Regions from separate parts of the Streptomyces sp. NPDC016469 genome, predicted to be linked through region 3. Evidence: riboswitches for the same ligand, from Rfam matches in the RefSeq annotation. Region 3 holds a riboswitch; each other region holds the start of a gene.

Region 1 (7,611 bases), on a different contig from region 3:
CGTCATCGACCGGGTCGGGGACCGCCGCATCAGCAGCCGCCACGCCATCGGCGACAGCTCCTGCGCCTCGTCCACGATGATGTGCCCGAACGCCCACGTCCGGTCGGCGGCGGCCCGCTCGGCCGCGCTGCGGTGGTCGGCCTCCTCCTGGCGCTCCGCCATCCGCTCCGCGTCGATGATGTCGTGTGCGGCGAGCAGCTCCGACTCCTCGTCCTCGAACTCGAAGGACTCCGAGCCCCGGGACAGTTCGAGGACGCCCTGGGCGTACGCGATCCGCTCCTGGCGCTCCGCCTCGGCCGCCGCCCGCTCGGCACTGTCGTCGGCCCCGAGCAGTTCGGCCGCCTCGTCCAGCAGCGGGACGTCGGCCGGGGTCCACCCGCCCTCGCCGGGTGCCCGCCGGATGGCCGCCGCGTCCGCCTCCGGCAGGTGGACCGGCTCGGCCAGGTAGTCGGCGAGGAAGCCCTCCGGGGTGAGAGCCGGCCACAGCTCGTCGATGGCGGCGTGCACGTCCTGGCTGACGGCGACCGCCTTGCCGAGCTGGGCGATGTCGTCCGGGCCCAGGAAGTTCGGGCCGCCGTACGGGTCGGCGCCGATGCGCTCGGTGAGCTGGGCGGTCAGCGCGTCGATGATCCGGAACGCGAAGTGCGGCCGGGCGAGGTTGTGGGGCAGCCGGGTGTCCCGGGCCGCCTGCCGGGCCTCGTAGGCGATCTCCCAGTCCAGGATCAGGTCGCCGTCGTCGTGCGGGACGATCAGCGGGGCGCCCGGCTCGGGCAGCAGCTGCCGGTCCCGCACAGCGAGCGCCAGCGCCTCGGCCATGGACGCGCCGCCCTTCACGGCCGCGGCCCGGGGCGTGTCCGTGGAGCGGGCGTAGACGCCGGGGAACAGCTCGGCCTGGGTGGCGAGCAGGACGCCGGTCTCGCCGAGCGAGGGCAGCACCTCGCCGATGTAGCTGAGGAAGGCCGGGTTCGGGCCCACGATCAGCACCGCCCGCTTGGCCAGCAGCTCCCGCTGCTCGTACAGCAGGAACGCCGCCCGGTGCAGGGCGACGGCCGTCTTTCCGGTGCCGGGTCCGCCCTCGACCACCAGGACACCCCGGTGCGGAGCCCGGATGATGCGGTCCTGCTCCGCCTGGATGGTCCGCACGATGTCCGCCATGCGTCCGGTCCGCGCCGAGTTCACCGCGGCGAGCAGGACCGTGTCGCCGCTCGGGTCCTCGAAACCGGTGCGCTCCCGGTCACCGACGTCCAGGATCTCGTCGTGCAGCTCGGTGACCGTGCGGCCCTCGGTCGTGAGGTGGCGGCGTCTGCGCAGACCCATGGGGGTGTGGTTCGTGGCGAGATAGAAGGGGCGGGCGACCGGGGCGCGCCAGTCGATCAGCAAAGGCGTGTGTTCGCTGTCGTCCTCGCGGATTCCGATACGGCCGATATGGTGCGCGACTCCGTCCGTGAGATCGATACGGCCGAAACAGAGCGAGCCGTCCACCGCGTTCAGAGCGGCGAGCAGACCGGAGCGCTCGGCGACCAGGACATCGCGTTCGAGCCGGGCCTGCTGGCCGGTGCCGACCGGTGTCAGGGCGGCCCGGACGTGCTCGGCGGCGTCACCACGCAGGACGTCGACACGGTGGTGGAGCCGGTCGATGTATTCCTGCTCCTTCTGCAATTCGGCGCTTTCCCGAGTTGACAAAACAGCTCCCTGGCGGATATGGTGATTCTTGTTGGCCCCCGTTGCGGGGCCTTTCTCTATGGGCGCACAGAACCACTCAATATACGTGAGAAAATCCCCGGTCCGCAATTGCGGACCGGGGATTTCGAATGCCTGCCCGCTCAGATGGCTTGCAGCAGTTCCTCCGTCGTCGTCACGACCGCGCAGCGGCCCGCCGCCCAGCGCAGCGCCATGTCGTGGTCCTCGCGCGAGAAGTCCGCGACCGCGTCGGCCACCACGAACGCCTGGATGTCGCGCATCCACGCGTCGGCGGCGCTCATCAGCACGCCGATGTGCGCGTACACACCGGTGATCACCAGCTGGTCGCGGCCGCCGTCGCGGATGAGGGACTCCAGCTCGGTGCGGACGAATGCGCTGTACTTCCACTTGGTGAGGACCGTGTCGCCCGGCGCGGGCGCCACCTCGTCCGGTGCGGCCAGGGCTTCCGGGTCGTCCGCCATCCCCGGCCCCCAGAAGTCCAGCTGGAGACCGCGCTCCTCGGCGCTCTGGCCACCGCGCTGCGCCGAGTGCACCACCGGGATCCCGGCGCCGCGGCTCGCCTCGATCACGCGGGCCGTGTTCGCGAGCATGCCGGTCAGCGGCTCCTCGCCGGGGCGGTAGGCGCGCAGGAAGTGGTTCTGGAGGTCGTGGACGAGCAGCACGGCGCGCGCCGGGTCGACGGTCCAGCCGACCCGGTTCGCCGGGAGCTCACCGGCGCCGGGCAGGGGATAGGGGGCGATGGCGGGAAGTGCCATGGGGAAGCCTTTCGGTGCCGCGCGGGGCGGACTCAGTTCTGTGCGGGGGGAGTTGACGCGGAGGCGGGGGCCGCACCGGTGCGCAGGCCCTTCTTGCTGACCTTGCCGATCCCCGTCTGCGGGAAGACGTCCACGAATTCCACGAGGTCGGGCACCTTGTACGCGGCGATGCCGCGCTCGCGCACATGCCGCTTCACGGCGAGCGCCCCGAGCGGTTCGGCGCCCTCGCGCAGAATCACGTACGCCAGGGTGCGTTCACCGAGATACGGATCGGCCACACCGACCACCGACACGTCGTGCACCGACGGATGGGCGAGGATGATGTTCTCGATCTCCTCGGGCGCGACCTTCTCGCCGCCGCGGTTGATCTGGTCCTTCGCCCGCCCCTCCACGACGAGATGGCCGCTCGGAGTGCGGCGCACGATGTCACCCGTGCGGTAGAACCCGTCCGCGGTGAACGCGCTCCTGTTGTGCTCGGGGGCGCGCCAGTAGCCCCGGATCGTGTACGGCCCCCGGGCCAGCAGATGCCCGAACTGCCCGTCGGGAACGTCCTGTCCGGCGTCGTCCACGATGCGGACCTCGTCGTCCTCGGAGATCGGCCGGCCCTGGGTGCTGACGACGGTCTCGTAGTCGTCGTCCAGCCGGGTGTAGTTGACGAGTCCCTCGGCCATCCCGAAGACCTGCATCAGCCGGCAGCCGAGCGCCGGTTCCAGGCGCCGGGCCGCCGTCTCGCTGTACTTGGCGCCGCCCACGAGGATGAGATCGAGGCTCGACAGGTCCTGCTCCGCCGAAGCGGCCGCGTCCGTCCACACCAGGGCGAGCGGCGGGACCATGCCCGTCATCGTGACGCGTTCCCGCTCGATGAGCGGGAACGCCGTGGCCGGATCGGGGCGCGGGCACAGGACGACCGTGCCGCCCGCGTACAGCGTGCCGAGCCAGCCGGGCGAGCTCATCGGGAAGTTGTGCGCGGCGGGCAGAACCACGAGGAAGCGGGTGTCCGCGTCGACGCCGCAGATCTCGTTGGAGCCGCGCAGCGAGTAGATGTAGTCGTCGTGCGTACGGGGGATGAGCTTGGGGACCCCTGTGGTCCCGCCCGACAGCTGGAGGAATGCCAGGTCGTGCGGCTCGGGCCCGATGTCCGGCTCCCGGGCCGCTTCGCACGGCACGTCGGACAGGGCGGTGTGCTCGCCCGGGTCGCCGACGACGAACACGTGCTTCAGGGTGGGCGCCTGCTCCCGTACGGCGGTGGCCAGCGCCCGGTGGTCGAAGCCGGCGTGCCGGTCCGGGATGACGTAGGCGACGGCCTCGGCGAAGGAGCAGAAGTAGCCGATCTCCGTCTGACGGTGGGCGGGCAGCGCGTACACGGGGAGCGCGCCGATCCGGAAGAGGGCGAAGACGACCTCCGCGAACTCGGCGATGTTGGGCAGTTGGACGACGACCCGGTCGCCCTTGGCTATACCGCGCGCCCGGAAGCCGGCCGCCAGCCGGGCCGCGCGCTCGTCCAGCTCCCGGTACGTCCAGGCGCGGCGCTCGGGCGCGGGGTCGATCAGCGCGACCCGGTCGCCATGGGCCTCGGCCCGCTCGCGCAGCATGCCGGTGAAGGTCTCGCCGCGCCAGTGCCCGGCCGCGCGGTAGCGGGCGGCGAACTCGGCGGGCCAGGTCGGGGCGTCTTCGTACGGTGAGGCAGTCATCGTTCCAGGTCTCCAGGGGGAGGGCCGTTTTCGGGGCGCCGGGCGGACGGGTCAGGCGCGCAGGGTGGCGCCGCCGTCGACGTACAGGTCGTGCAGGGTGATGTGGCGGGCCCGGTCGGACACCAGGAAGGCGACCGCCTCGGCGATGTCGGCCGGTTCGGCGATCCGGCCGAGCGGGATGCCCGTGCGGTAGCTCGCCAGGTCCCCGGCTATGACGCGCTGAGCGGCGGGGCCTTCGTCGTGGGCCTCATCGGAGGGCCACATCCCGCGCTGCATGTCGGTGAGCGTGGAGCCGGGCGAGACGGTGTTGCAGCGGACGCCCCGGGGAGCCAGTTCCAGACCGAGGCACTTGGTGAACATGACGGCCGCGGCCTTCGACGCGGCGTACGCCGCCATGGTCGTGCGGGGGATGCCGGCGGCGTTGGACGCGACGGTGACGATGCTGCCCGCGCCCCGGTCCGCCATCCGGCGGGCGGCGGACCGCGAGACGTGGAACACCCCGTCGGTGTTGACGGCGAACGTCGCCCGCCAGTCCTCGTCGGTCAGCTCGGTGACGGGTGAACACCGCAGTATCCCGGCCACGTTGACCGCGATGTCGAGGGCGCCGAGCGTGTCCTCGGCCTCGGCGACCAGGGCCTCGACGGCCGCGGCGTCCGTGACGTCCAGCGCCCGGGCGACGACGCTCCCTTCGTACTCCCGGGCGAGGGCGTCGACGCCCTCCGGGGCCGCGTCGGTCGCCAGGACCCGGCAGCCGCGTGCGACGAGGGCCCGCACGACCGCCTCGCCTATGCCGCGTCCGGCTCCCGTCACGAGGGCCAGCCGGCCGGTGAGTTCCCGGTCGGCGGGGGCGGGGACGGGGGGACGACGGGAAGAAGGGGCGGAATGCGGCGCCATGGTCCTGGGGTCTCCCTGTGACGGCGAACGGGGACGGCAACACTTAGGTAAGCCTAACCATAGAGTGATCACGCGAGCCAGGGGGTCGGAACCGGCGTCACGACCCGCCCGCACGCTGCGCGATGCCCCTTTTGTCCTGTAAGGGCAAGAAGTCAATTGAGGGCGTTTAGGGTGGATTTGATGCTGTCAGATGCACTCAAAACGGACGCATGCGCACATTCTGATTTCAGTGGGCAGCGTCACGTCGGCCGTTTCTGACGCGCAATCCGATCTCCCGGTTCCCAGTCGTGCCAAGAAATTTGCCTTCCCTCGGCGCGGGCGATCATGAGCATTTCCTTTGATTGATCTTGCAAAACAATTGTGATCAGCAATTCCGGGCTTGTTCCGGCCGTCGTTTCTCGCTTACGGTCCCGTCATCAATCCGGATGGAACGCCGAATCCTGCCGCCGTCCGGTAACCCGACCACTCACGTACGGCAGGAGCGGGGGACCCAGGTTTGCCGCCGGTCCGGAATCCGGAGCGGCTAGGGGTGAAGTCGCCATGCGCGACCGGACATCTCCAGTCCGAACCCGACAGCTCACCTCGCAGGCGACGGAGAGGAAATACGCCATGCCCATCCCGGGTAAGCACCGTCGTGCCAAGTCCGCGTCCCTGACCCGCGGTTTCATCGCCGTCAGCGCGGGCGGAGCCGTTCTCGCGCTCCCCCTGATCGCGGCCGGATCGGCCTCCGCCGCCCCCGCCAAGAGCGTCGTCGCCGAAAAGGCAGCGGCCCCGACTTCCGTCGCCGGCAAGGAAATTGCCGTGCGCAAGGCCGCCCCCACCACCTATTCCGTGGTGTCCGGCGATTCGCTTTACAAGATCGCCCAGGGGTATTCCCTCAGTGGCGGCTGGGAGCGGCTGTACAAGGACAACCGCAGTGCTGTCGGCAGCAACCCCGACCTCATTCACCCGGGTCTGAAGCTCTCCATCGGCGCCAAGTCCGAGGCCGCCGCCCCGAAGGCCGCGGAGAAGAGCGTATTCAAGGCGGAGACCGCCGAGAAGAACGGCGACACCGCCCCCCGGGCGGAGAGCGCCGACCGCGCCGACCGCTCCGAGCGCACCGTCGTCCCGGTCGCCGCCGAGAAGCCCGCCGAGACCCAGACGGCCGTCGCGTACACCGACGACCTCGACGGCTGGATCAAGGAATCCCTGGCCATCATGGCGCAGCAGGGCATCCCCGGCAGCTACGACGGCATCTACCGCAACATCATGCGCGAGTCCTCGGGCAACCCGATGGCGATCAACAACTGGGACGTCAACGCCGTCAACGGCACGCCCTCCAAGGGCCTGCTCCAGGTGATCCAGCCCACCTTCGACGCCTACCACGTGCCCGGTACGTCGATGGACATCTACGACCCGGTCGCCAACATCACGGCCGCGTGCAACTACGCCGCCGCCACGTACGGCTCGATGGACAACGTCTTCGGCGCGTACTGATACACACCCGCCCCGGGCTCGGGGCAGGGCCGTGAGCAGGGGTGGAAAGAAGCGGAAGCGCTTCTTTCCACCCCTTTCACGTGCTGTACCGCTCTTGTTGCGAGAAATCCGTACAACCCTTGGGCCACAAGAGGTGTCGAACAGGGCGTCCAGGAAGACAGCGGGCTCTTCCCGGCACCCCCCGGATCCGCCCGGCCATCCTTGATCCAAGGAGCCACTTGTGCGTACGCACCGTCCGGCCGCCGTTCTCGCGGCCTCGATCCTCCTGCTGACGGGCGCGGCCATCGCCGCGCCCTCCGCCTATGCCGGCCCGTCCGCGCCCGGCGCCACGCAGGCGAAGGACCGCAACACCGACTTCAACGGCGACGGCTACGACGACGTGCTCATCGGCGCGCCGGGGGCCACGATCGACAGCAAGCAGGGCGCAGGGTTCGTCACCGTCCAGTACGGCTCCCGCAGCGGCCTGGGCACCAGCCCCTCCGCCGTCTTCAGCCAGAACACCGCCGGGGTGCGGGGCGCCGCCGAGACGGGCGACGCCTTCGGCCAGTCCGTCGCCACCGGTGACCTGAACGGCGACGGCTACGACGACGCGGTCGTCGGCGTCCCGGGCGAGGACATCGAGCCCGTGGGCGACGCGGGGGGTGCCGTCGTGCTGTGGGGGTCGCCGCAGGGGCTCACCGGGGCCGACAGCGACTGGCTCCAGGCCGCCGAGCCCCGCGCGTCGGCGAGATTCGGCAGCGCGCTCGCGGCGGCCCACTTCAGCCCCGACGTCCCCGGCGACGAACTGGCCGTCACCGACCGGTACGACCTCATCCTCTTCCGCTACGAACCCGCCCTGCTGAAGAAGGACGCCGCGCCTCTCGCGCCCGCCCAGCGCGAGAACGTGATCCCGGCCGAACCCGGACACGAGATCGACCCGAAGTCGCTGACCACGGGCGACTACGACGGCAACGGCCTGGCCGACCTCGTCGTCTCCGGGACGACCACGGGCACGAACCCGGGGGAGGGCTGGTCCGCCTGCTTCTCCGGACAGGTCCAGGGGCTCCGCTTCGAGCGCTCCCTCCGCGGCGGCCCCGTCGTCGCCTCCGGTGACA
Region 2 (7,611 bases), on a different contig from region 3:
TCAGGACCGAGTCGTCCAGCGTGCCGTGCGAGCCGGCGACCGTGAACACCGCTGCGTCCGCCGCCGGGTCCACCGCCGCGAACGAGAGCACCCGCGCCCCCGCTCCCAGCTTGACGCCCGCCATACCGCCGGCCGGCCGTCCCTGCGGGCGCACCTGCGCGGCCGGGTAGCGCAGGAGCTGTGCGTCCGACGTGATGAAGACCAGGTCCTCCTCACCCGTCCGCAGCTCCGTCGCGCCGACGATCCGGTCACCGTCCTTCAGGGCGATGACCTCCAGCTCGTCCTTGTTGGCCGGGTAGTCCGGCACCACGCGCTTGACGACGCCCTGCAGCGTGCCGATGGCGAGACCCGGTGACGACTCGTCGAGCGTGGTGAGGCAGACGACGTCCTCGTCCGCCTCCAGGGTGAGGAACTCGCCGACCGCCGCCCCGCCCGACAGATTCGGCGCCGCGTGCGTGTCCGGCAGCTGGGGGAGATCGATCACCGTGAGCCGCAGCAGCCGCCCGCTGGAGGTCACCACCCCGACGTCACCGCGAGCCGTCGCCGCCACCGCCGAGACGATCGCATCGTGCTTCGACCGCCTGGCACCCTCCGGGACGAGGATCGGCTCGTCGTTGGCCGTACGCGCCAGCAGCCCCGTCGAGGACAGCAGTACCCGGCACGGGTCGTCCGCCACCTCCAGCGGCACCGACGCGACCTGCGAACCGGCCGACTCCAGCAGTACCGTACGCCGGGCCGTGCCGAACTTCTTCGCGACCGCGGCCAGTTCCGTGGAGACCAGCTTGCGCAGTTCGGTGTCCGATTCCAGGATCGACGTCAGCTCGGCGATCTCGGCGTCCAGCCGGTCCCGCTCGCTCTCCAGCTCGATCCGGTCGAACCGGGTCAGCCGGCGCAGCGGGGTGTCCAGGATGTACTGCGTCTGGATCTCGCTCAGCGAGAAGCGCTCCATGAGCCGCTCCTTCGCCTGCGCCGAATTGTCGCTGGACCGGATGAGGCGGATGACCTCGTCGATGTCGACCAGCGCGACGAGCAGACCCTCGACCAGGTGCAGCCGGTTGCGGCGCTTGGTCCGGCGGAACTCGCTGCGCCGGCGCACCACGTCGAAGCGGTGGTCGAGATAGACCTCCAGCAGCTCCTTGAGGCCCAGCGTGAGCGGCTGGCCGTCGACCAGCGCCACGTTGTTGATGCCGAAGGACTCCTCCATCGGCGTCAGCTTGTAGAGCTGCTCCAGCACCGCTTCCGGAACGAAGCCGTTCTTGACCTCGATGACCAGACGCAGGCCGTGCGAGCGGTCCGTGAGGTCCTTGACGTCCGCGATGCCCTGGAGCTTCTTCGCCGAGACCAGGTCCTTGATCTTGGAGATGACCTTCTCGGGGCCCACGGTGAAGGGCAGTTCGGTGACGACGAGGCCCTTGCGGCGCGGCGTGACGTTCTCCACGGCGACCGTGGCACGGATCTTGAACGAGCCGCGGCCGTTGGCGTAGGCGTCCTTGATGCCGCCGAGGCCCACGATCCGCCCGCCCGTCGGCAGGTCGGGACCGGGGACGAACCGCATCAGCGTCTCCAGGTCCGCGCCCGGATGCTTGATCAGATGCCGGGCCGCGGCGATGACCTCGCCCAGGTTGTGCGGCGGCATGTTGGTCGCCATGCCGACCGCGATCCCGGTCGTGCCGTTGACCAGGAGATTGGGGTAGGCCGCCGGGAGGACGACCGGCTCCTGCTCCTGACCGTCGTAGTTCGACTGGAAGGCGACCGTCTCCTCGTCGATCGACTCCGTCATCAGCGAGGTCGCGTCGGCCATCCGGCACTCGGTGTAGCGCATGGCGGCCGGCGGGTCGTCGTTGCCCAGGGAGCCGAAGTTCCCGTGTCCGTCGACGAGGGGGAGGCGCATGGAGAACGGCTGGGCCATGCGCACCAGCGCGTCGTAGATCGACGCGTCGCCGTGCGGGTGCAGCTTGCCCATGACCTCGCCGACGACCCGGGCGCACTTCACGAAGCCGCGGTCCGGGCGCAGACCCATCTCGTTCATCTGGTACACGATGCGGCGGTGCACCGGCTTCATGCCGTCACGGGCGTCCGGCAGGGCCCGTGAGTAGATCACCGAGTACGCGTACTCGAGGAAGGAGCCCTGCATTTCGTCGACGACGTCGATGTCGAGGATCTTCTCCTCGAAGTCGACCGGCGGCGGGGTCTTCGTGCTGCGGCGGGCCATCGCTGCTGCGACTCCTTCACGGATTTCGAGCGGGCAACCTCAGGTTCCCTCAGGTTCTGACGCGGTCCATTGTGGACCGCCGCACTGACAACCCCGACCTCGACCCGTCCCAAAGGGCCCGCGCAGTCCGTCCCGAGACGGCGGAGGACCACCTTCCGGGGAATTTCGCTCGCAGCTTCGCCGCACGGGAACTTCGGCAGGTGCCGGTTCGCTTGCATACAGTGGCGGGTGTCTTGAAGCAACCTTCGAAGCAGCCTCCCGCAGCGGCTTCTTCATATGGACATCCAGTAGCGCGATCGAAGGGACGTACATGCCCATGGGTCACACGGCCACAGCCCAGGCCGGCTCCGGCGGCTTGACAGCGACCGAGCACCGTCTGGCCAACGGCCTGCGCGTGGTGCTCTCCGAGGACCATCTGACCCCGGTCGCGGCGGTGTGCCTCTGGTACGACGTCGGCTCCCGCCACGAGGTCAAGGGCCGTACGGGCCTGGCGCACCTCTTCGAGCACCTGATGTTCCAGGGCTCCGGCCAGGTCAAGGGGAACGGACACTTCGAGCTGGTGCAGGGCGCCGGCGGCTCGCTCAACGGGACGACCAGTTTCGAGCGGACCAACTACTTCGAGACGATGCCCACGCACCAGCTGGAGCTGGCCCTGTGGCTCGAGGCCGACCGGATGGGCTCTCTGCTCGCCGCGCTCGACGAGGAGTCCATGGAGAACCAGCGTGACGTCGTCAAGAACGAGCGCCGCCAGCGCTACGACAACGTCCCGTACGGCACCGCGTTCGAGCGGCTGACCGCGCTGGCCTACCCCGAGGGCCACCCGTACCACCACACCCCGATCGGCTCCATGGCCGACCTGGACGCGGCGACCCTGGAGGACGCCCGCGCCTTTTTCCGTACGTACTACGCGCCGAACAACGCGGTGCTGTCGGTCGTCGGCGACATCGACCCCGAGCAGACCCTCGCCTGGATCGAGAAGTACTTCGGCTCCATCCCCTCCCATGACGGCAAGCAGCCGCCGCGCGACGGCTCGCTGCCCACGGTCATGGGCGGTCAGCTGCGGGAGGAGGTACGCGAGGAGGTGCCGGCGCGCGCCCTGATGGCCGCGTACCGGCTGCCCCACGACGGCACCCGCGAGTGCGACGCCGCGGACCTCGCCCTGACCGTGCTCGGCGGCGGGGAGTCGTCCCGGCTGCACAACCGCCTGGTCCGACGCGACCGTACGGCCGTGGCCGCCGGTTTCGGACTGCTCCGGCTCGCCGGCGCGCCCTCCCTGGGCTGGCTCGACGTCAAGACGTCCGGCGGCGTGGAGGTGGCGGAGATCGAGGCCGCGGTCGACGAGGAGCTGGCCCGGTTCGCCGAGCACGGCCCCACGGCCGAGGAGATGGAGCGCGCCCAGGCCCAGTTGGAGCGCGAATGGCTGGACCGCCTCGGTACGGTCGCGGGCCGCGCCGACGAACTGTGCCGGTATGCCGTGCTGTTCGGCGACCCGCAGCTCGCGCTGTCCGCCGTGAACCGGGTCCTCGATGTCACCGCCGAGGAGGTCAAGGCCGCCGCGCAGGCGCAGCTGCGGCCCGACAACCGGGCGGTCCTGGTCTACGAACCGGTCGAGCCCGCCGAGGCCGCCGAAGAGGCCGACGCCGCCACCGACACCGACGCGCACGAAGGGGCGGACCAGTGACCGACGCTGCCGCGACTGAAGTTTCGATGCAGTTCCACCCCCAGCCCGCCCCCGGGGTGGCCCGGCCCTGGGCCTTCCCCGCGCCCGAGCGGGGTTCCCTGCCCAACGGCCTCACCGTCCTGCGCTGTCACCGCCCCGGCCAGCAGGTCGTCGCCGTCGAGATCTTCCTCGCCGCCCCCCTGGATGCCGAGCCCGAGGGTCTGGACGGCGTGGCCACGATCATGTCGCGCGCCCTGTCCGAGGGCACCGACAAGCGGAGCGCCGAGGAGTTCGCCGCCGAGCTGGAGCGGTGCGGCGCCACCCTCGACGCCCACGCCGACCATCCCGGTGTCCGGGTCTCCCTGGAGGTCCCGGCCTCCCGTCTGGCCAAGGCGCTCGGCCTGGTCGCCGAGGCGCTGCGGGCGCCGGCCTTCGCCGACAGCGAGATCGAGCGCCTGGTGCGCAACCGGCTGGACGAGATCCCGCACGAGCATGCCAACCCGGCCCGCCGCGCGGCCAAGCAGCTCTCCAAGGAGCTGTTCCCGGCCACGACCCGCATGTCGCGCCCGCGCCTGGGCACCGAGGAGACCATCGAGCGGATCGACGCCGCCGCCGTGCGGGCCTTCTACGACGCGCACATCCGCCCGTCCACCGCGACCGCCGTGGTCGTCGGCGACCTCACCGGCATCGACCTGGACGCACTGCTCGCCGAAACCCTCGGCGACTGGTCCGGGAACGCCTCCGAACCCCGCCCGGTCCCGCCGATCACGGCCGACGACACGGGCCGCGTGATCATCGTGGACCGCCCCGGCGCGGTGCAGACGCAGCTGCTGATCGGCCGCATCGGCGCCGACCGCCACGACAGTGTCTGGCCCGCCCAGGTCCTCGGCACCTACTGCCTGGGCGGCACGCTGACCTCCCGGCTCGACCGGGTGCTGCGCGAGGAGAAGGGGTACACCTACGGCGTGCGTGCCTTCGCCCAGGTGCTCCGCTCCGGCGCCGCCGACTCCGCCTCGGGGGCGGCGGGTGCCGCGATGCTGGCCATCAGCGGTTCCGTGGACACCGAGTCCACCGGACCGGCGCTGGACGATCTCTGGAAGGTGCTGCGGACGCTGGCCGCCGAGGGACTGACGGACGCCGAGCGCGAGACGGCCGTGCAGAATCTGGTGGGCGTCGCGCCCCTGAAGTTCGAGACGGCGGCCTCCGTCGCGAGCACCCTCGCCGATCAGGTGGAACAGCACCTCCCGGACGACTACCAGGCGACGCTGTACGCCCGGCTCGCCGAGACCGGCACGGTGGAGGCGACCGCGGCCGTGGTCAGCGCCTTCCCGGTGGACCGGCTGGTCACGGTCCTGGTCGGTGACGCCTCGCGCATCGAGGAGCCGGTCAGGGCGCTCGGCATCGGAGAGGTCTCGGTCGTCACCGGCTGATCTGTCGCTCAGCCCGCTGAGCGGGCGTAGGGGGCTCCGGCGCGCGGTCGCGCCGGAGCCCTCTACACGCGTGGTCACTTTCAATCCTTCTGCGCCTTTTGTTCGCCAAGGGGGCGGCGCCCCCTGTGGGATGCGCTACAAAACCCCTTGTCCGTTTGGTGGCGGGAAGTCCGTCCGCTTAGCGTCGGGTCCGCTGTCCGCCACTCGTACGCGCATCCGTGACGTACCGGGCAGCCATCGCCGAGTCCCCGTCAGGCGCGAGCCTGGGGAGCCGGGGACCCACGCAGTCCCTGGGGTGAATCGGATGTCCGCGCTCCGTCAGGGGTGAGGCGTCCGTAGGAGACCTTCCTGCTCCGAACCCGTCAGCTAACCCGGTAGGCGAGAAGGAAGGAAAGGACCAGCCACCCCATGGCGTTCACCCGTGCCACCGGGAAGCACCGTGCCCCGAGCCGCCTGACGCGCGCCGGCGCCAAGGCCGTCGGCGTCGCCACGCTCGCCGCCGGCGGTGTCATCGGCTCCCTGGCCTCACCGGCCCTCGCCGCCGACGCCGGGACGGCCCCCGCCGCCACCGAGACCGGCCTCTCCCAGCTGCTCGCCATCGAGACCACCCTGGCCGACCGGATCGACGCCCAGGCCGCGGTGCAGCACCACCAGGCCGAGGCCGCCGAGAAGAAGGCTGCGGCCAAGGCGAAGGCGGCGGCCAAGAAGAAGGCCGAGGCCGCGAAGAAGAAGGCCGCCGAGAAGGCCGCCAAGGCCAAGGAAGCGGCCAAGGCGAAGGCCAAGGCCACCCGCGAGGCGTCCGCCCGCGCCGGCCGCTCCACCGCCCGCACCGCGCTGGGCTCGTCCTACCGGCTGCCCGTCGCCGGCTCGTACGTGACCACCGGCTACAAGTCCAGCGGCTCGCTCTGGTCGTCCGGCAGCCACTCCGGCATCGACTTCCACGCCGCCTCCGGCAGCTCGGTCGTCGCCGTCGGCGCCGGCACCGTCGTGGAGGCCGGCTGGGGCGGGGCGTACGGCAACAACATCGTGCTCCGGATGACGGACGGCACGTACACCCAGTACGGCCACCTCTCCTCGATCGGGGTCTCCGTCGGCCAGAGCGTCGCGGCCGGTCAGCAGATCGGGCTCTCCGGCTCGACCGGCAACTCCACGGGCCCGCACCTCCACTTCGAGGCCCGGACCACCCCTTCCTACGGCTCCGACATGGACCCGGTCGCCTATCTGCGCGCTCACGGCGTCAGCGTCTGACCGGGCTGAAGCCCCACACCGATGGCCCCGGCATCCCGCCGGGGCCATCGCCGTGCCCGCGCCTCCCCGCACACCTTCCGCCGCTCGACCGCGGCCAAAAGATATTCATGAATTCCCGCCCGGCATCGGAAATGCGAGCGCATTGCAATAGAGTCGCGCCAGAGGTGTCGATCGGCCGCTGTTCGCGGGGATTGAGGCGGAGGTTCGGACATGCGTGTTCCGGCGCATTCGGTATGCACGGCAATCCGTGACGACATCGTCTCCGGTGTCTTCGAACGCGGCAGCCGGCTCACCGAGGAGGTGCTCGCACGGCGTTACGGGGTGTCCCGCGTCCCCGTACGGGAAGCGCTGCGCACCCTGGAGTCGGAGGGCTTCGTCGTCACCCGCAGACACGCCGGAGCCTGCGTCGCCGAGCCGTCGGAGCAGGAGGCCGCCGACCTCCTGGAAGTCCGCATGCTGCTGGAACCGCTGAGCGCCGCCCGCGCGGCCCAGCGCCGGACGGAGGCCCACCTCAAGGTGTTGCGCGGCCTGGTCAGGCTCGGTCAGGAGCGGGCCCGCCGCGACGAGGGCGAGGACCTGCGCTCCCTGGCCGGCTGGTTCCACGAGACCCTGGCCCAGGCATCCGGCAGCCCCGGTCTCATCGCCCTCCTCACCCAGCTCCGCCACAAGATCGCCTGGATGTACGCGGTCGACCAGCCGGCCCGCCCGGCCGAAGCCTGGGCCGAGCACGGGGCCCTTGTGGACGCCGTGGCACGCCGGGACGCGGAGCGGGCGAGGGCCCTGGCCGCGCAGCTGGCCGAACGCCATGGCGCCGTGCACCGGCTCCGCCGCACCGCCCGCGCCACCACCGTGCCCAGGGCCGGCCATGTGAGGACTTCGCAACGTGCCGTAAACACCGCGAGCGGCCGGAATTAACAAAGGGCGCGTACGAATAAAGAAAGAGGCGTGCAAAAGCCGGAAACGTGTAGCGCCGCCTTTTCTTTCCGGCCGTCATGGCTTCGGCCACGCGCACGCAAAAGCCGCGGCGCCCCATGCAGGGGGCCGCGGCTTTCACGTAAGAA
Region 3 (7,611 bases):
GCGCATCGCGCAGTTCACGCCGCGGGTGCAGGAGCTGACGGACCGTCTCATCGACGGGTTCGTGGAGAAGGGCGAGGCCGACCTGATCCACGAGTTCGCCTTCCCGCTCCCCATCTACGCGATCTGCGACCTGCTCGGCGTGCCCCGCGAGGACCAGGACGACTTCCGCGACTGGGCGGGCATGATGATCCGGCACGGCGGCGGGCCGCGCGGCGGCGTTGCCCGGTCCGTGAAGAAGATGCGGGCCTATCTGCTCGAACTGATCCACCGCAAGCGCGAGGATCTGGGCGACGACCTGATCTCCGGGCTGATCCGGGCGAGCGACCACGGCGAGCACCTGACCGAGAACGAGGCCGCGGCGATGGCCTTCATCCTTTTGTTCGCCGGCTTCGAAACGACCGTCAACCTGATCGGCAACGGCGTCCACACGCTGCTGAACCACCCCGCCGAGCGCGATCGGCTGCAACGCTCGCTGGCGACGGGCGACACCGGGCTGCTGGCCACCGGGATCGAGGAACTGCTGCGCTACGACGGTCCGGTAGAGCTCGCCACCTGGAGGTTCGCCACCGAGCCGCTCGCCATCGGAGGGCAGCGCGTCGAGGAGGGCGATCCGGTGCTCGTGGTGCTCGCGGCGGCCGACCGGGACCCCGAGCGGTTCGCCGGACCGGACACACTGGACCTGTCGCGGAGCGACAATCAGCACCTCGGCTACGGCCACGGCATCCATTACTGTCTGGGAGCTCCGCTCGCCCGGCTGGAGGGACAGGCGGCGCTCGCCACCCTGCTGACACGCCTTCCCGACCTGCGACTTGCAGGGGAATCAGCCGATTTGCGATGGCGCGGCGGGCTCATCATGCGTGGATTGCGCACCCTGCCGGTGCGCTTCACGCCGGGGGAGCGCGTGGACGAAAGTGACACTCTGTCAGCTCTGTGACTTTCACGTGATCTGCGCTGCATCGACTTGTGACTCACGTTCGAGTTTCGCTAGGTTCACCGTTCGACTCACCAGTCGCTTGTCAGTCACACGGAAGGCATCTCCCATGGGCTCCGCGAACGGCAGACACCGCCGCCCTCGTCAGGCACCCGCCATCGTCGTCGCCGCAGGCGTGACCGGCTCGGCCATCGCCATCCCGCTGCTCGGCGCGGTGAGCGCGCACGCGGCGGACTCCTCGACCTGGGACCGGGTGGCCGACTGCGAGAGCGGCGGAAGCTGGAGCGCCGACCTCGGCAACGGCTCCTACGGCGGTCTCCAGTTCACGCCGGAGCTGTGGAAGGCGTACGGCGGTGAGGCGTACGCCGAGCGCGCCGACCTCGCCAGCCGCTCGCAGCAGATCGCGGTCGCCGAGCGGGTCCTGGCAGCCAAGGGCCCGACGGCGTGGCCGAGCTGTGCGGTGGTCTCCGGGCTCACCAGGGCCACGGGCGCGGCGGACGTGGACCCGGGCGACGAGGATGCGGACGAGCCCGCCCGGAGCGCCGACGCGGGCCTCGACGCCGGTCTCGGCACCGACCCGGTGGACGACGCCTCCTCGGGCTCGTCGGCCGCCCCCTCGGACGAGGCGGCCGATGGGGCCACCACGGGCGAGGAGGCCGGCAAGGGCTCCGGCAGGCACGCGGGCCGGAGCGCGGAGGAGAGCGGCAAGGGCGAGGCGTCCGCCTCCCCGTCGGCCGACCCGTCCGCCGGCCCCTCCGGCACCCCGTCCGCCGATCCGTCCACCACGCCCTCGGCCGACCCCTCGGCGGACCCCTCCGCCGGCGCGACGGACGACGCCCGGGCGCAGGGCGGCAAGCACCGGGGTGCCCCGGCCGCCGACGACGGTGCCGGGGCGGCCGAGGGGCGCGACGCGGGCCGGCACGCCTCGCGGGGGGACGGCGAGGCACGCGACGGCGCCACGCGGCCGGCTGACGGCACGTACACCGTGCGGCCGGGCGACAACCTCTGGGCGATCGCCGACGCGCAGGACCTGCCCGGCGGCTGGCCCGAGCTGTACGAGGCGAACAAGAACGAGGTGGGCTCCGACCCGGACCTCATCCTGCCCGGCCAGAACCTCGATCTGGACCTGGCTGACGCGGGCCGGGAGAAGGCCGCCGAGAGCGCCGGATGAGCCGTTAGGACCCTCTGAGGTTTGGGTGGTTTAAGAGGCCCATGTCCCACTTTTGACCGAGTGAGACATGGGTCTCTTTGCGTGAACTGACACTTCTTTTCCGGGAGGTCCCCCCACATCCGTTCCGACCTGCGCAAATGAGGGTTCATCGGATGCTCTTACGGGATGATTATCCGGTATGTCCGTCTTTGAATATGACCGTTGAGTGTGATTACGGTCGGAACCGCTCGCACCGCGGGCCCCGTCGACCGTCACGCCGAATCCTGCCGTCGGTCGAAGGGAACAGACGCGAAAGCGCCGTAGGCAGGAGCGGGGGACCCAGGTAGGCGCTGGGCCTGGTCGTCGGGAGACGTGTCAGGACCGGCTAGGGGTGAAGTCGCGCCAGGAGCGCGGCCGGGCAACTCACTTGGCCCGAACCCGACAGCTCACCTCGCAGGCGTCGGTGAGGAGAAGACTCGATGCTGCTCAACCGCAAGGGCAACAAGCACCGCCGCCCCTCCAAGGCCGTCCGTGTCGCCACGCTCGCCGGTGTCGCCGGTGCCGCCGTCGCCGTGCCGCTGATGGGCGCCACCAACGCCTCCGCCGCCTCCGTCGCCACGTGGGACGCCGTCGCCCAGTGCGAGTCCGGCGGCAACTGGTCGATCAACACCGGCAACGGCTACTACGGCGGCCTGCAGTTCTCCCAGTCCAGCTGGGCCGCCGCCGGCGGTACGCAGTACGCGCCCCGCGCCGACCTGGCCACCAAGTCCCAGCAGATCGCCACCGCCGAGAAGCTCCTCGACATGCAGGGCCCGGGTGCCTGGTCCTGCGCCGGTGCCGGCAACCTGACCAACGACGGCGTCGACCCGGGCGTCGACGCCGGCTCCGGTGCCGCCAAGCAGGAGGCCGCTCCCAAGCAGGAGGCCGCCCCGAAGAAGGCCGAGCGCACCGAGGCCCCGGCCACCAACCGCTCCGACCGCTCGGACGCCCCGAAGAAGACGGTCACCACCCCCACCGGCAAGAAGGTCGCCAAGGGTGACGGCGAGTACAAGGTCGTCGCCGGCGACACGCTGAGCAAGATCGCCGCCGACCGCCACGTCAAGGGCGGCTGGGAGCGGCTGTTCAAGCTGAACAAGGACATCGTCCAGGACGCCGACCTGATCTACCCGGGTCAGCAGCTCCACCTGACGAAGTAACGAAGCAACGGCGGTCCCTCCTCGCTGATCGCTCAGGCCGCCCCGGCCCGGCACGCGCTCTCCCCCCCGTGTGTGCCGGGCCGGGGCACGCCGCATCAAGGGGTCCGCACCTCGTGGATCGTTCAACTGTTGTAGTTACTGAGCAGTAAGTATTTGATGTTCCGCCCCGGTATGCCCGCCCTTGGGTCCTTTTTCATCCCAGGGGGCGGGCGGTCGGCCGACGCAGACGGCCGGGCCGGTTAGGCTCTTGTCGCAAGGCCAAAGTGACCCTGCACAACCAGCGTCATATCCCAGAAGGAGATGCCTCGTGCCGTCCATCGACGTCGTCGTAGCCCGGGAAATCCTCGACTCCCGGGGCAACCCCACGGTCGAGGTCGAGGTCGGCCTCGACGACGGCAGCACCGGTCGTGCTGCTGTTCCGTCCGGCGCCTCCACCGGCGCGTTCGAGGCCATTGAGCTTCGCGACGGCGACCCCAACCGCTACCAGGGCAAGGGCGTCGAGAAGGCCGTCCTCGCCGTGATCGAGCAGATCGGCCCGGAGCTCGTCGGGTACGACGCCACCGAGCAGCGCCTCATCGACCAGGCGATGTTCGACCTGGACGCCACGGAGAACAAGGGCTCGCTCGGCGCCAACGCCATCCTCGGCGTCTCCCTCGCCGTCGCCCACGCCGCCTCCGAGGCCAGCGACCTCCCGCTGTTCCGCTACCTCGGCGGCCCGAACGCGCACCTGCTGCCCGTTCCGATGATGAACATCCTGAACGGCGGCTCGCACGCCGACTCCAACGTGGACATCCAGGAGTTCATGATCGCGCCCATCGGCGCCGAGTCCTTCTCCGAGGCGCTGCGCTGGGGCGCCGAGGTCTACCACACGCTGAAGAAGGTCCTGAAGACCAAGGGCCTGTCCACCGGCCTCGGTGACGAGGGCGGCTTCGCGCCGAACCTGGAGTCCAACCGCGCCGCCCTCGACCTCATCATCGAGGCCATCAAGGAGGCCGGTTACGCCCCGGGCAAGGACATCGCGCTCGCGCTCGACGTCGCTGCCTCGGAGTTCTACAAGGACGGCTCGTACGAGTTCGAGGGCAAGTCCCGCTCGGCCGCCGAGATGACCGAGTACTACGAGGAGCTCGTCTCCGCGTACCCGCTGGTCTCCATCGAGGACCCGCTGTACGAGGACGACTGGGCCGGCTGGAAGGTCATCACCGACAAGCTGGGCGCCAAGGTCCAGATCGTCGGCGACGACCTCTTCGTCACCAACCCGGAGCGCCTGGCCCGCGGCATCGAGGAGGGCTCCGCCAACGCCCTGCTCGTCAAGGTCAACCAGATCGGTTCGCTGACCGAGACCCTGGACGCCGTCGAGCTGGCCCAGCGCAACGGCTTCAAGTGCATGATGTCGCACCGCTCCGGCGAGACCGAGGACGTCACCATCGCCGACCTCGCCGTCGCCGTGAACTGCGGTCAGATCAAGACCGGTGCCCCGGCCCGCTCGGACCGCGTCGCCAAGTACAACCAGCTCCTGCGCATCGAGGAGATCCTCGACGACGCCGCGGTGTACGCGGGCCGCTCGGCGTTCCCCCGCTTCAAGGGCTGACGAACACAGCAGGGCTGACAGCCCGGCAGGGCGACCGCCCCCGCCTCCGTCCGTCCCCGCGCCCGGTCACGTACCGTGTGCGGGGACGGACGTCGTAATGGGGAGGCGGGAACATGGCCGTGAAGGACCGGGACCGGTTCTCCACCGCGACCCGGCTGCGGCTGCTCGGTGAGCAGACCGCCGCCCGCGTCTACCGGTCCCAGAACCGGCGTCAGGCCCGCCGCTCCCGGCTCACCGGCCGGGCCGCCTTCCTGGCCCTGGTCGTCTGCTCCCTGGTCGTCGCCCTCGCGTACCCGATGCGTCAGTACGTGTCGCAGCGCGACGAGATCGCCGACCAGCGCAGGCAGGCGCGGGAGGCCGAGGTGCGCACCGAGGAGCTGCGGGACCAGAAGGCCCGGCTCCAGGACGACGCGTACATCAAGCGGCTGGCCCGCGAGCACCTGCACTACGTTCTTCCCGGGGAGACCGGCTACACCGTGGTCGACCCCGACGCGGTCGAGGAGCGCAACGGGAAGCCGGCCGAGACGGGCCGGCCCTGGCACTCCAACCTGTGGGACGGCGTGGACAGCGCCGACCGCGGCTGACGGCCGTCCCCATCCCCGTACCTCTGCAGAACCCGCGGTTCGAGCAGTCCGATCAGCACCCTAGGCAGGCATGGAAACGCCCCCTCCCCAGACCGAGCCCACCGTCCCCACCGAGGCGGACATCGCCGCGTTCCAGCAGCAGCTGGGCCGCCCGCCGCGCGGGCTGCGCGCCATCGCGCACCGCTGTCCGTGCGGCAACCCGGACGTGGTCGAGACACAGCCCCGGCTGGAGGACGGCACGCCGTTCCCGACGACGTACTACCTGACGTGCCCGCGCGCCGCGTCCGCGATCGGCACGCTGGAGGCGAACGGGGTCATGAAGGAGATGACCGAGCGCCTGGGCAGGGAGCCCGAGCTCGCGGCGGCCTACCGGGCGGCGCACGAGGACTACATCGCGCGCCGCGACGCCATCGAGGTCCTGGAGGGCTTCCCGAGCGCGGGCGGCATGCCGGACCGGGTGAAGTGCCTGCACGTGCTCGTCGGGCACTCGCTGGCGGCCGGACCCGGTGTCAACCCGCTGGGCGACGAGGCGATCGCGATGCTCCCGGAGTGGTGGCGCAAGGGCCCCTGCGTGTCGCCGTGCGGCGAGCAGGGAACGGACGAGGGCTGAGGGGGCGGCAGACATGACGCGCGTGGCCGCCATCGACTGCGGTACCAATTCGATCCGCCTGCTGGTCGCGGACGCCGACCCGGTCACCGGGGAGCTCGTCGAGTACGCCCGGCGGATGGAGATCGTCCGGCTGGGGCAGGGCGTCGACCGGACCGGCCGGCTCGCCCCGGAGGCGCTGGAGCGCACGTTCGCCGCCTGCCGGGACTACGCGGCGGTGATCGCGGAGCACGGCGCCGAGAAGGTGCGCTTCGTCGCCACCTCCGCCTCCCGGGACGCGGAGAACCGGGACGACTTCGTGCGCGGGGTGCTGGACATCCTGGGCGTCGAGCCGGAGGTGATCAGCGGGGACCAGGAGGCCGCGTTCTCGTTCGCCGGGGCGACCAAGGAGCTGACCGGGCGCGACGACCTCGCGAAGCCGTACCTGGTCGTGGACATCGGCGGCGGCTCCACCGAGTTCGTGGTGGGCGACGACCGGGTGCGGGCCGCCCGGTCCGTGGACATCGGCTGCGTCCGGATGACCGAGCGCCACCTCGTGCGGGACGGCGTTGTCGCCGATCCGCCCCCGCCCGAGGGGGCCGACGCGATCCGCGCCGATGTGGCCGCCGCCCTGGACCTGGCGGAGGAGACCGTCCCGCTCGCCTCGGCGGCCACGCTGGTGGGCCTGGCGGGGACGGTCACCACGGTGGCCGCGATAGCCCTGGGGCTCGAGGAGTACGACTCCGAGGCGATCCACCACTCCCGCGTCTCCCTGGAGCAGGTCCGGGAGATCACCGCGCGGCTGCTGGCCTCGACCCATGCGGAGCGCGCGGCGTTCGGCGCGATGCACCCGGGCCGGGTCGACGTGATCCCGTCCGGTGCGCTGATCCTCCAGGCCGTGATGGAGCGGACCGGGGCGCGCGAGGTCGTGGTGAGCGAGCACGACATTCTTGACGGAATCGCCTTCTCGCTGGCGTGAGCCGGGCGCTCATGCGTCGTCCCGCCCGCACCGTTGAGTGGGCGGGACGTGCCTGGTGGGGCGGGTCTCGGGCCGCCTCGCCACCAACTTCGTGAACTTCTTCACAAGGAATTGCCCACCCCGGGCCGGTCTTCTGCTCCGGATGGGTCGCGCGGGGGGTGAGCGGGGTCACTCGGGGACCGGACCGAAAGGTTCCGGGAGTGTTGCGCCCAGGTGGACCGTGAGGGCCCCGCGCCCGGGGCCGAGGGCCAAGGGCCAGCTCGCAGGCGGTGAACAACGTTCACCACCGTAGCGGGGTTCCCGGTGCGGGTCATGACCTGGGTCACGTGGGCGGCGAACTATAGCAGAGGGTGACCAGAACCTTGTGAAGGGGCTCACGAGCATGCCCCCCGAGTGGGGTGGATACTCGATGGCATGAGCACCACGGAGCGTCCCAGGATCCTCGTAGTAGGCGGTGGGTACGTAGGTCTGTACGCAGCTCGGCGCATCCTCAAGAAGATGCGCTACGGCGAGGCGACCGTCACGGTCGTCGACCCCCGGTCGTACATGACCTATCAGCCCTTCCTCCCCGAAGCTGCTGCCGGCAGCATCTCGCCT
Region 4 (7,611 bases), on a different contig from region 3:
CACCCTTGCCGGCTCCGCGCCGCCGTCTGCGGCCCCGCCGGGGCCTGAGCGACGGGCCGATGCCGGGGCTGCGGTGCGCCCGTGCGCGAGACCGGCGGGGGCCGCCCGGGACGGCCGTCGCGTTCTGAGGACGCGGCAGGCATTCCGGAGGACGTAGACCCTGGCTCGTGACCGGTCGCCGACCGGCCCCCAGGCGTACCCGCACGCAGCGGAAGTCCTCCGGCCCACCCGGCCCTCATGGGCCCGGGTGCCCCATTCACCGGAATCCCGGGCCGGTCCCGTACGCGTCGCCACCTGCCGCAGCCGCAGCGTGCGCCCGTGCGGTGACCGGACGCCCGGGCACCGGACCGATCCGTGAAGGACATCCCTGGCGATGAACACCACCCTGCCCATCCCGCGCGCGCCGCAGCTCCCCTCCGTCCCACGCGACAGAACGGCCGAGGACGCCATCGCGACCGCCTGGGCGCTGGCGGCCCGTAGGGGGGACCGTCAGGCCGCCGAGGCCTTCATCCGGTGCCTGCACCGCGATGTCGTGCGCTACGTCGCCCACCTGTCCGCCGACCCGCAGTCGGCCGAGGACCTCGCACAGGACACGTTCCTGCGAGCGTTGCGTACGCTGCACCGCTTCGAGGGCCGTTCCTCGGCCCGCACCTGGCTCCTGGCCATCGCCCGCCGTGCCGTCATCGACGACTTCCGCCGGGCCGCGGCGCGCCCGCTCCTCGCCGACACCGACGACTGGCGCACGACCGTCGAACGCGCCCAGCCGATCGGCCTGCCCGGCTTCGAGGACGGGGTGGCGCTCCGGCAACTCCTGTCAGCGCTTCCCCACGACCGCCGGCAGGCGTTCGTCCTCACGCAGTTGCTCGGGCTCTCCTACGCCGAAACCGCCCAAGTGACCGGTTGTCCGGTCGGCACCGTCCGCTCCCGGGTGGCCCGCGCCCGTACCGCCCTGACCGCGCAACTGGAAGGCGGTGAACCGGAGGCGATCGCACGGACCGCCTGACGTGTGTGCCGGGGCCTTCCCTGTCCGGGCCGGCCCCGGCACCACGGGTGCGAAGGCGCACCCCCTCCGGTAGTCGGATCCGAACTGTCCGCGGTTCCCCCGTTACGCGGAGAGATGACACGGGTGCCCCGTCTGTCTGTCCGCGCCCGTGCGCGGGTATGTCCGCCCTGTCCAAGGCCGCCGCGGAGAAGGCGGCCCCGACGGAAGGTGCACGGATGTCATCCCACCAGCAGGCTCCCGACCTCAGCTCCCTCGAACCCCTCGCCACGTTCTGCGGGAACTGCGACTGCGGCTGCCCCCAGCTCTACGTCGACCCCTCCGCGAGCGAGGACCGCCGTGTCGTCATCACCGACGACTTCGGCCAGCACGTCCAGATGAGCGCGACCCAGTTCGCCGACCTCGTCAACGAAGCGAAGGAGGGCCGGCTCGACACAGTGGCCTCCGCCTGAGCCCTGAGCGATGTCGACCGAACGTTCCGGCACGGCCCGGGGCCTTCTGCTCTGCCCGGACGCGCGCCGGTGCCGGTGCCGCCCGTCCGGAGGGGCGGCACCGGCACCGGGGGTGCGTCAGACCAGGAGCCTCGACTTCGCCCGCTGGTACTCGTCCTCGGTGATCGCGCCCCGGTCCTTGAGATCGGCGAGCTTCGACAGGCCCTCGACGTGGCCGCCCTTCTGGCTGCCGCCCTCCGTGCCCGCCGCGTCCCTGATGTACGCCTTGAAGGCGGCGTCGCGCTCCTTGGCCTCCTGGACGTCGCGCCTGCCCATGGACTTGCCGCGGGCGATCACGTAGACCAGCACGCCCAGGTAGGGCAGTACCAGCGCCAGGATCAGCCAGCCGGCCTTGGCCCAGCCACTCAGGTCGTCGCTGCGGAAGATGTCCATGATGACCCGGAAGAGGAGGAAGAGCCACATGATCCAGAGGAAGAACCAGAGCATCGTCCAGAACAGGTTGAGCAGGGGATAGTCGTCCATCGTCCACTCCCGGGTCAGCGTCGGACCGGCTGAATCTGGAAACAGTCATATCACCACATTCACCCCATCGCCCATCGGTGCGGCACGAGGGGAGGCGGGTGCGCGGGCCGAGGCGCCCGGGCCGTGGTCATGAGAGCTCCGGACATGACGTAGAGTTGGGTTTACCGACGCGGGGTGGAGCAGCTCGGTAGCTCGCTGGGCTCATAACCCAGAGGTCGCAGGTTCAAATCCTGTCCCCGCTACTGAAGGATCAGGCCCGGCACGCAAGCAGCGTGCCGGGCCTGATGCGTTGTCGGCGCACTCGTTTCGCCCCTTCGGCGGCCGAGGACTCGCCCGGTGGCCGGGCGGACGCGAGGCTGGGGGAGGTGCGCGGTACCGTCCGCGGCCGTGGCAGCACCGGGCAGGAGACCGCAGGTGGGGAAGTGGGAACGACGGTGGCTCGGGCCGGACGGCGCGGTGAGCCGCCGGTTCGTCCGGGTGCTGCCGGTGGCGATGATCGTCGCCGGGGTGGTGTTCGACGTTTTCACGCCGCCCTCCTATACGGCCATCCCGATGTTCGCGGCCGCCCCGCTGATCGCCGCGCCCTTCTTCGATATGGGCACCACGATCCGGATCGGGATCGCCTCGGTGCTCGCCGTCGCCGGAATCCGGCTCTACACCGGCGACCTGGTCGAGGTGGTCTCGTTCATCGAGATGGTCACCGTGCTCACGGTCGCCGTGCAGGCGTGTGTGATCAACCGGGTCGTGCGGCGCGGCAGCGACCAGCTGGCGTCCGCCCGGATCATCGCCGAGACGGCCATGCGGGCCGTGCTGCCCGCGCCGCCCGAACGGCTCGGCGGACTCCAGGTGGCCGCGCGGTACGAGGCGGCGCAGGCGGACGAGTTCGTCGGGGGCGACCTCTTCGCGGCCGCTGACACCCCGTACGGCGTACGGCTGGTGCTGGGGGACGTGCGCGGGAAGGGGCTGGAGGCGGTCGGCGCGGTCGCGGTGGTGATCGGGGCGTTCCGGGAGGCGGCGGAGCAGGAGAAGTCGCTGGAGGGCGTGGCGCAGCGGCTGGAGCGCGCGCTGGCGCGTGAGTCGGTACGGCGGAGCAACCTGGACGCGTTCGAGGGGTTCGTGACCGCCGTGCTCGCGGAGATCCCGCCGGGCGCGCAGCGCGTACGGATGGTGAACCGCGGCCATCCGGACCCGCTGCTGCTGCACGGGGACGGCGTGGTGGAGGCGCTGACTCCCACGGAGCCCGCACTTCCGCTGGGCATGGACCTGGGGGTGCGGCCGGACCGCTCGGACGACTGGGAGCTGCCGGCCGGGGGGACGCTGCTGTTCTACACGGACGGCCTGTCGGAGGCCCGGAACGCCGACGGCGTCTTCTACGACCCGGCGGAGCGGCTGCGCGGGCGCCTCTTCCCGGGTCCCGAGGAGCTGTTGTCCGCGCTGACCGACGACGTACGGCTGCACACGGGGGGCGAGTCGACCGACGACATGGCGTTGCTCGCGGTGGCCCGGCCGGGGAAGGGGCAGCCGGACCGGCGCAGGACGGTGAAGATCGTCAAGCGGGGTACCACGCTGCGTGACTGAGGGGCGCCGCTCCGCATAACATTTGACGCAACGTCAGAAAACGCGTAGTGGCTGAACCTGGATCAACTCGCCCGATTCCACCCGGTTGTGTCCCGTAAAGTCCAGGCCAAGTGCGTGAACGATCAGTGGGAACAGCTTGGAATCGGACCCGTCTGTCTATTAACGTTCGATAACGCAGCGCGGTTGTCCCAGCCGTCGTCAGGGACGGCGCCGCGCGCGTGCGCCGAATTCCGCAAGGGAACCGGGGAACCACCTACATGGGGTGAATCGGGCATCTTCGTCTTCACAAGAGGCGGAGGGACCCGTAGGAGACCTTCCTGCTCCGAACCCGTCAGCTAACCCGGTAGGCGAGAAGGAAGGAAAGGAGTGCGCCCGCGTGGCGTCCAACAAGCCTGCCCCCGAATCACCTTCCCGGTTCGTGCCCGAGTACGGCGCCGACTTCGCGTCCGGCCCCGGCACCGCGTACTTCCCGGAACAGGGAAGCGACTCCATGACCGATCGGGGCAACGGCTTCGGCACCGGCGCCGGTTTCGGCAGCGGTTTCCGCGCCGACGATGCCGACTCCGAGCGGGCCTGGGAGGAATGGAACCCCACCGAGGAGTCCGTCCGTCCCGTCCGTGGCAAGCACCGTGTCGCCAAGCAGCGCAATGGTCTGGCCCGTAGCTCCACCGTCCTCGGCGTCGGTGTCATCGCGGCCGTCGGCGCGGGGGGCATGGCCACCGCGCAGAGCAAACCGCCGGTCTCCATCTCTCTTCCCGATTCCATCGCGGACAATCTTCCCGACGCCAAGTCCCTTCCTGGCGTGGGTGCGTTGTTCTCCGGCGAGAGCGAGGCCGAAACCCCCGCCGCCGCCCCCGCCACCGCCCCGCTGACCACCGCAGGCATCACCACCGCCGAGGCCGAGCAGGGCACCACGGACGCCGGCGAGGCGCTGCGCGCCCGCATCCTCCAGCAGGCCGAGCAGCAGCAGGGCGCCGCCGACGCCGAGGCGAAGGCAGCCGAGGAGAAGGCCGCTGCCGAGAAGGCGGCCGCCGAGGCGAAGAAGCAGCAGGACGAGGCCGAGGCCAAGGCCGCCGCCGAGAAGAAGAAGGCGGCGGAGGAGGCGAAGAAGAAGGCCGAGGCCCTGCGCCTGGCCAAGCTCGCCGCCGGCTACGCCATCCCCACCTCCTCGTACACGATCACCTCGACGTTCGGCGAGGCCGGCTCGATGTGGTCCTCCGGCTACCACACGGGCCTCGACTTCGCGGCCCCGACCGGTACCCCGATCAAGGCCATCCACACCGGCACCGTCAAGTCGGCCGGCTGGTCCGGCGCCTACGGCTACCGCACGGTGCTGGAGCTGGAGGACGGCACCGAGCTGTGGTTCTGCCACCAGTCCTCGATCGGCGTCACGGTCGGCCAGAAGGTCACCACCGGCGACACCATCGGCCGGGTCGGCGCGACCGGAAACGTCACCGGCCCGCACCTCCACCTTGAGGTCCACACCCCGGACGGCACCGGCATCGACCCGATGGCCTGGCTGCGCGCCCGCGGTCTGACCGTCTGAGGTCCGTTTCCCCCGAAGCCCCGGCCCTTCCCGGTACGCGGCCCTCCGAACCCCGGCAGCCCTGACGCACACCCCCGACGCCAGGGCTGCCGGTCCGCGTGACCGCGGTCAGAGCACGTTCGTCCGGGCCAGGCCGGATGTATGCGGAATAGCGGGGTCTCCGGAAACCGTTGTTCCACCTATGACTTCACTGCGCAATCTCGGCCCGTCCGGCCTCCAGGTCTTCCCCCTCTGCCTCGGTGGAAACGTCTTCGGCTGGACCGCGGACGAGGACCGGTCCTTCGCCGTCCTGGACGCGTACGCGGCGGCCGGCGGCAACTTCGTGGACACCGCCGACGCCTACTCGCACTGGGTTCCCGGCAACGAGGGCGGTGAGTCGGAGACGGTCATCGGCAAGTGGCTCGCGTCGCGCGGCAACCGGTCCGAGGTCGTGGTGGCCACCAAGGTCGGTGCCCTCCCCGGCTACAAGGGCCTTTCGGCGCCCACGATCAAGTCCGCCGCCGAGGAGTCGCTGCGCCGCCTCGGCACGGACCACATCGACCTGTACTACACGCACTTCGATGACGAGACCGTCCCGGTCGAGGAGATCATCACCGCCCTCGACGAGCTGGTGAAGGAGGGCAAGGTCCGCGAGATCGCCGCCTCCAACATCAGCCCCGCCCGGCTGCGCGCCTCCCTCGCATTCTCCGAACGCGAGGGCCTGGCCCGCTATGTGGCGCTGCAGCCGCACTACAACCTCGTCTCGCGGGACACCTACGAGGGCGAGCTCCAGGACACCGCCGCCGACGCCGGGCTCGCGGCCGTTCCGTACTACGCGCTGGCCTCCGGCTTCCTCACCGGCAAGTACCGCCCGGGGACGACCGTGGACAGCGCCCGCGCCGGGAGCGCGGCCGGTCACCTGGAGTCGGAGCGCGGCCGACGGGTGCTCGCCGCGCTCGACACGGTGGCGCGGGACCGGGGCGCCGAGATCGCGACGGTGGCCCTGGCCTGGCTCGCCTCCCGCCCGACGGTCGCCGCGCCGATCGCCTCCGCCCGCACGGTCGACCAGCTGCCCGCCCTGCTGGCGGTCGCCGGTCTCCGGCTGACGGACGAGGAGCTGTCGACGCTGACGGCAGCCTCGGCGTAGGACGCGTTCCGCGCGTGCGGTTCGTCGGCCTGTGTACCGCCCCTGTGTACGGATCCCGTGCGCGGGCCTGTGTGGGGACCCCGTGTGCGGATCAGGCCGGCGGCGGTCCGCCGGTGTAGGGCGGTGCGGTGTAGGGCTGTTGGCCGTAGGGCTGTGCCGGGTACGGGGACGGGCCGGCGTACGGGTTCGGGTTGCCGTTGTACGGGGACGGGGTCCCGTACGCGTACGGCGTCGGCGTACCCGGGTGGGGCCGGCGGGGCGGCCAGGCGGCCGTGTAGCCCGGCGGCCGCCGGTGCGTGGCCCGGGCCGCGTACGCGAGGGCGGGGCCCGCGATCTCACGGCGCTGCCACAGGTGGTGCAGCAGCTCCAGCTCGCGCGCGGAGAAGTCCGGGTCCACCCTGCCCCGGCCGGCCTGCCGGCGCAGGGAGGCGAGGGAGGTCGCGAACGCCTCGTACTCGGCTACCGCACGAGCCGCCGCCCTGCCGCGCTCCTTCGCCTCCTTGGCCCGGACCGTCGCGTACGCCGGGTGGTGCGGATGGCCGGAGACGCTCGCCGCGTACCGCCGGCGCGCCGCGTTCCTCGCGAGGGCGCGGGCCCGCATGGAGGCGAGGGCGCGGGGCTCGTCGGGGGTGAGCCAGCCGGCTTCGGCGTACGCGGGCAGCTCGACGGCCAGGGAGCGCAGCTCCTTGCGACGGGCCCTGACCACCTGCCAGGTCACCAGGCCGAAGACCGGGACCATGAACGCCCCGTACACGATGTAGAAGCCGTACGTGCCGAAGGTCGCCGAGCCGTTCCACAGGGCGTGCATGCCCATCGCGAGGACCAGGCCGAGCAGCGGGGCCATGATGCGCCGCGTCGGCCGGCCGGGTGCGCTGCTCGCGGCGATCCCGAGACCGATGCCGGTCAGGACGGTGAAGAGCGGGTGGGCGAAGGGGGTCATCACGGCCCGGACCAGGAAGGTCACCACGGTCATCGCCGCGAAGCCGGAGTCCGTCTGCTGGTCCTCGCCGAAGGCGTTGCCCAGGTAGAGGATGTTCTCGGTGAAGGCGAACCCCGTCGCCGTGAAACCGGCGGCGACGACGCCGTCCACGATCCCGGTGAACTCCCGCCTGCGGAAGAGGAAGAGCAGCAGGACGGCCGCCGCCTTGGCGCTCTCCTCGACCACCGGTGCGATGACCGTGGCGCCGAGGGTGTCGGCGTTCCCCGGATCGCTGTCGGCTATCCACCGGGTCGCGAACGAGTTGGCGAGGATGGCCACCAGGGCCGCCGCGCACGCGCCCCAGGCGAAGGCGAACAGCAGGTTCCGCCACGGGGTCGGCTCGACCCGGTCCAGCCAGCGGAAGGCGGTCATCAGCACCGGGACCGGCAGGACGGCCAGGCCCAGGCC

The links. Region 3 has a riboswitch for cyclic di-AMP ahead of ABZ565_RS07760 (transglycosylase family protein). Riboswitches for the same ligand answer to the same signal wherever they lie in the genome.
Region 1: linked by a shared signal. The riboswitch ahead of ABZ565_RS17570 (LysM peptidoglycan-binding domain-containing protein) and the one ahead of ABZ565_RS07760 (transglycosylase family protein) in region 3 are both predicted to bind cyclic di-AMP.
Region 2: linked by a shared signal. The riboswitch ahead of ABZ565_RS14005 (M23 family metallopeptidase) and the one ahead of ABZ565_RS07760 (transglycosylase family protein) in region 3 are both predicted to bind cyclic di-AMP.
Region 4: linked by a shared signal. The riboswitch ahead of ABZ565_RS19525 (M23 family metallopeptidase) and the one ahead of ABZ565_RS07760 (transglycosylase family protein) in region 3 are both predicted to bind cyclic di-AMP.

Annotation. Positions count from the first base shown of each region.
Region 1 covers NZ_JBEYCQ010000013.1:188,996-196,606, forward strand. The annotation lists gene ABZ565_RS17550 (helicase) at 1-1,659, opposite strand, end outside; gene ABZ565_RS17555 (isochorismatase family protein) at 1,824-2,456, opposite strand; gene ABZ565_RS17560 ((2,3-dihydroxybenzoyl)adenylate synthase) at 2,489-4,147, opposite strand; gene ABZ565_RS17565 (2,3-dihydro-2,3-dihydroxybenzoate dehydrogenase) at 4,199-5,041, opposite strand; cyclic di-AMP (ydaO/yuaA leader) riboswitch at 5,463-5,647, shown strand; gene ABZ565_RS17570 (LysM peptidoglycan-binding domain-containing protein) at 5,651-6,517, shown strand; gene ABZ565_RS17575 (esterase) at 6,738-7,611, shown strand, end outside.
Region 2 covers NZ_JBEYCQ010000010.1:129,940-137,550, reverse strand. The annotation lists gene ABZ565_RS14020 (DNA topoisomerase IV subunit A) at 1-2,212, opposite strand, end outside; gene ABZ565_RS14015 (pitrilysin family protein) at 2,523-3,893, shown strand; gene ABZ565_RS14010 (pitrilysin family protein) at 3,920-5,302, shown strand; cyclic di-AMP (ydaO/yuaA leader) riboswitch at 5,531-5,697, shown strand; gene ABZ565_RS14005 (M23 family metallopeptidase) at 5,711-6,550, shown strand; gene ABZ565_RS14000 (GntR family transcriptional regulator) at 6,761-7,465, shown strand.
Region 3 covers NZ_JBEYCQ010000005.1:227,586-235,196, forward strand. The annotation lists gene ABZ565_RS07750 (cytochrome P450) at 1-934, shown strand, start outside; gene ABZ565_RS07755 (transglycosylase family protein) at 1,041-2,102, shown strand; cyclic di-AMP (ydaO/yuaA leader) riboswitch at 2,388-2,556, shown strand; gene ABZ565_RS07760 (transglycosylase family protein) at 2,561-3,277, shown strand; gene eno (phosphopyruvate hydratase) at 3,585-4,865, shown strand; gene ABZ565_RS07770 (septum formation initiator family protein) at 4,979-5,449, shown strand; gene ABZ565_RS07775 (DUF501 domain-containing protein) at 5,520-6,059, shown strand; gene ABZ565_RS07780 (Ppx/GppA phosphatase family protein) at 6,073-7,014, shown strand; gene ABZ565_RS07785 (NAD(P)/FAD-dependent oxidoreductase) at 7,429-7,611, shown strand, end outside.
Region 4 covers NZ_JBEYCQ010000016.1:20,570-28,180, reverse strand. The annotation lists gene ABZ565_RS19555 (hypothetical protein) at 1-128, shown strand, start outside; gene ABZ565_RS19550 (sigma-70 family RNA polymerase sigma factor) at 374-1,003, shown strand; gene ABZ565_RS19545 (hypothetical protein) at 1,219-1,452, shown strand; gene ABZ565_RS19540 (SHOCT domain-containing protein) at 1,570-1,974, opposite strand; tRNA gene ABZ565_RS19535 (tRNA-Met) at 2,143-2,216, shown strand; gene ABZ565_RS19530 (PP2C family protein-serine/threonine phosphatase) at 2,389-3,552, shown strand; cyclic di-AMP (ydaO/yuaA leader) riboswitch at 3,764-3,917, shown strand; gene ABZ565_RS19525 (M23 family metallopeptidase) at 3,929-5,098, shown strand; gene ABZ565_RS19520 (aldo/keto reductase) at 5,280-6,224, shown strand; gene ABZ565_RS19515 (PrsW family glutamic-type intramembrane protease) at 6,316-7,611, opposite strand, start outside.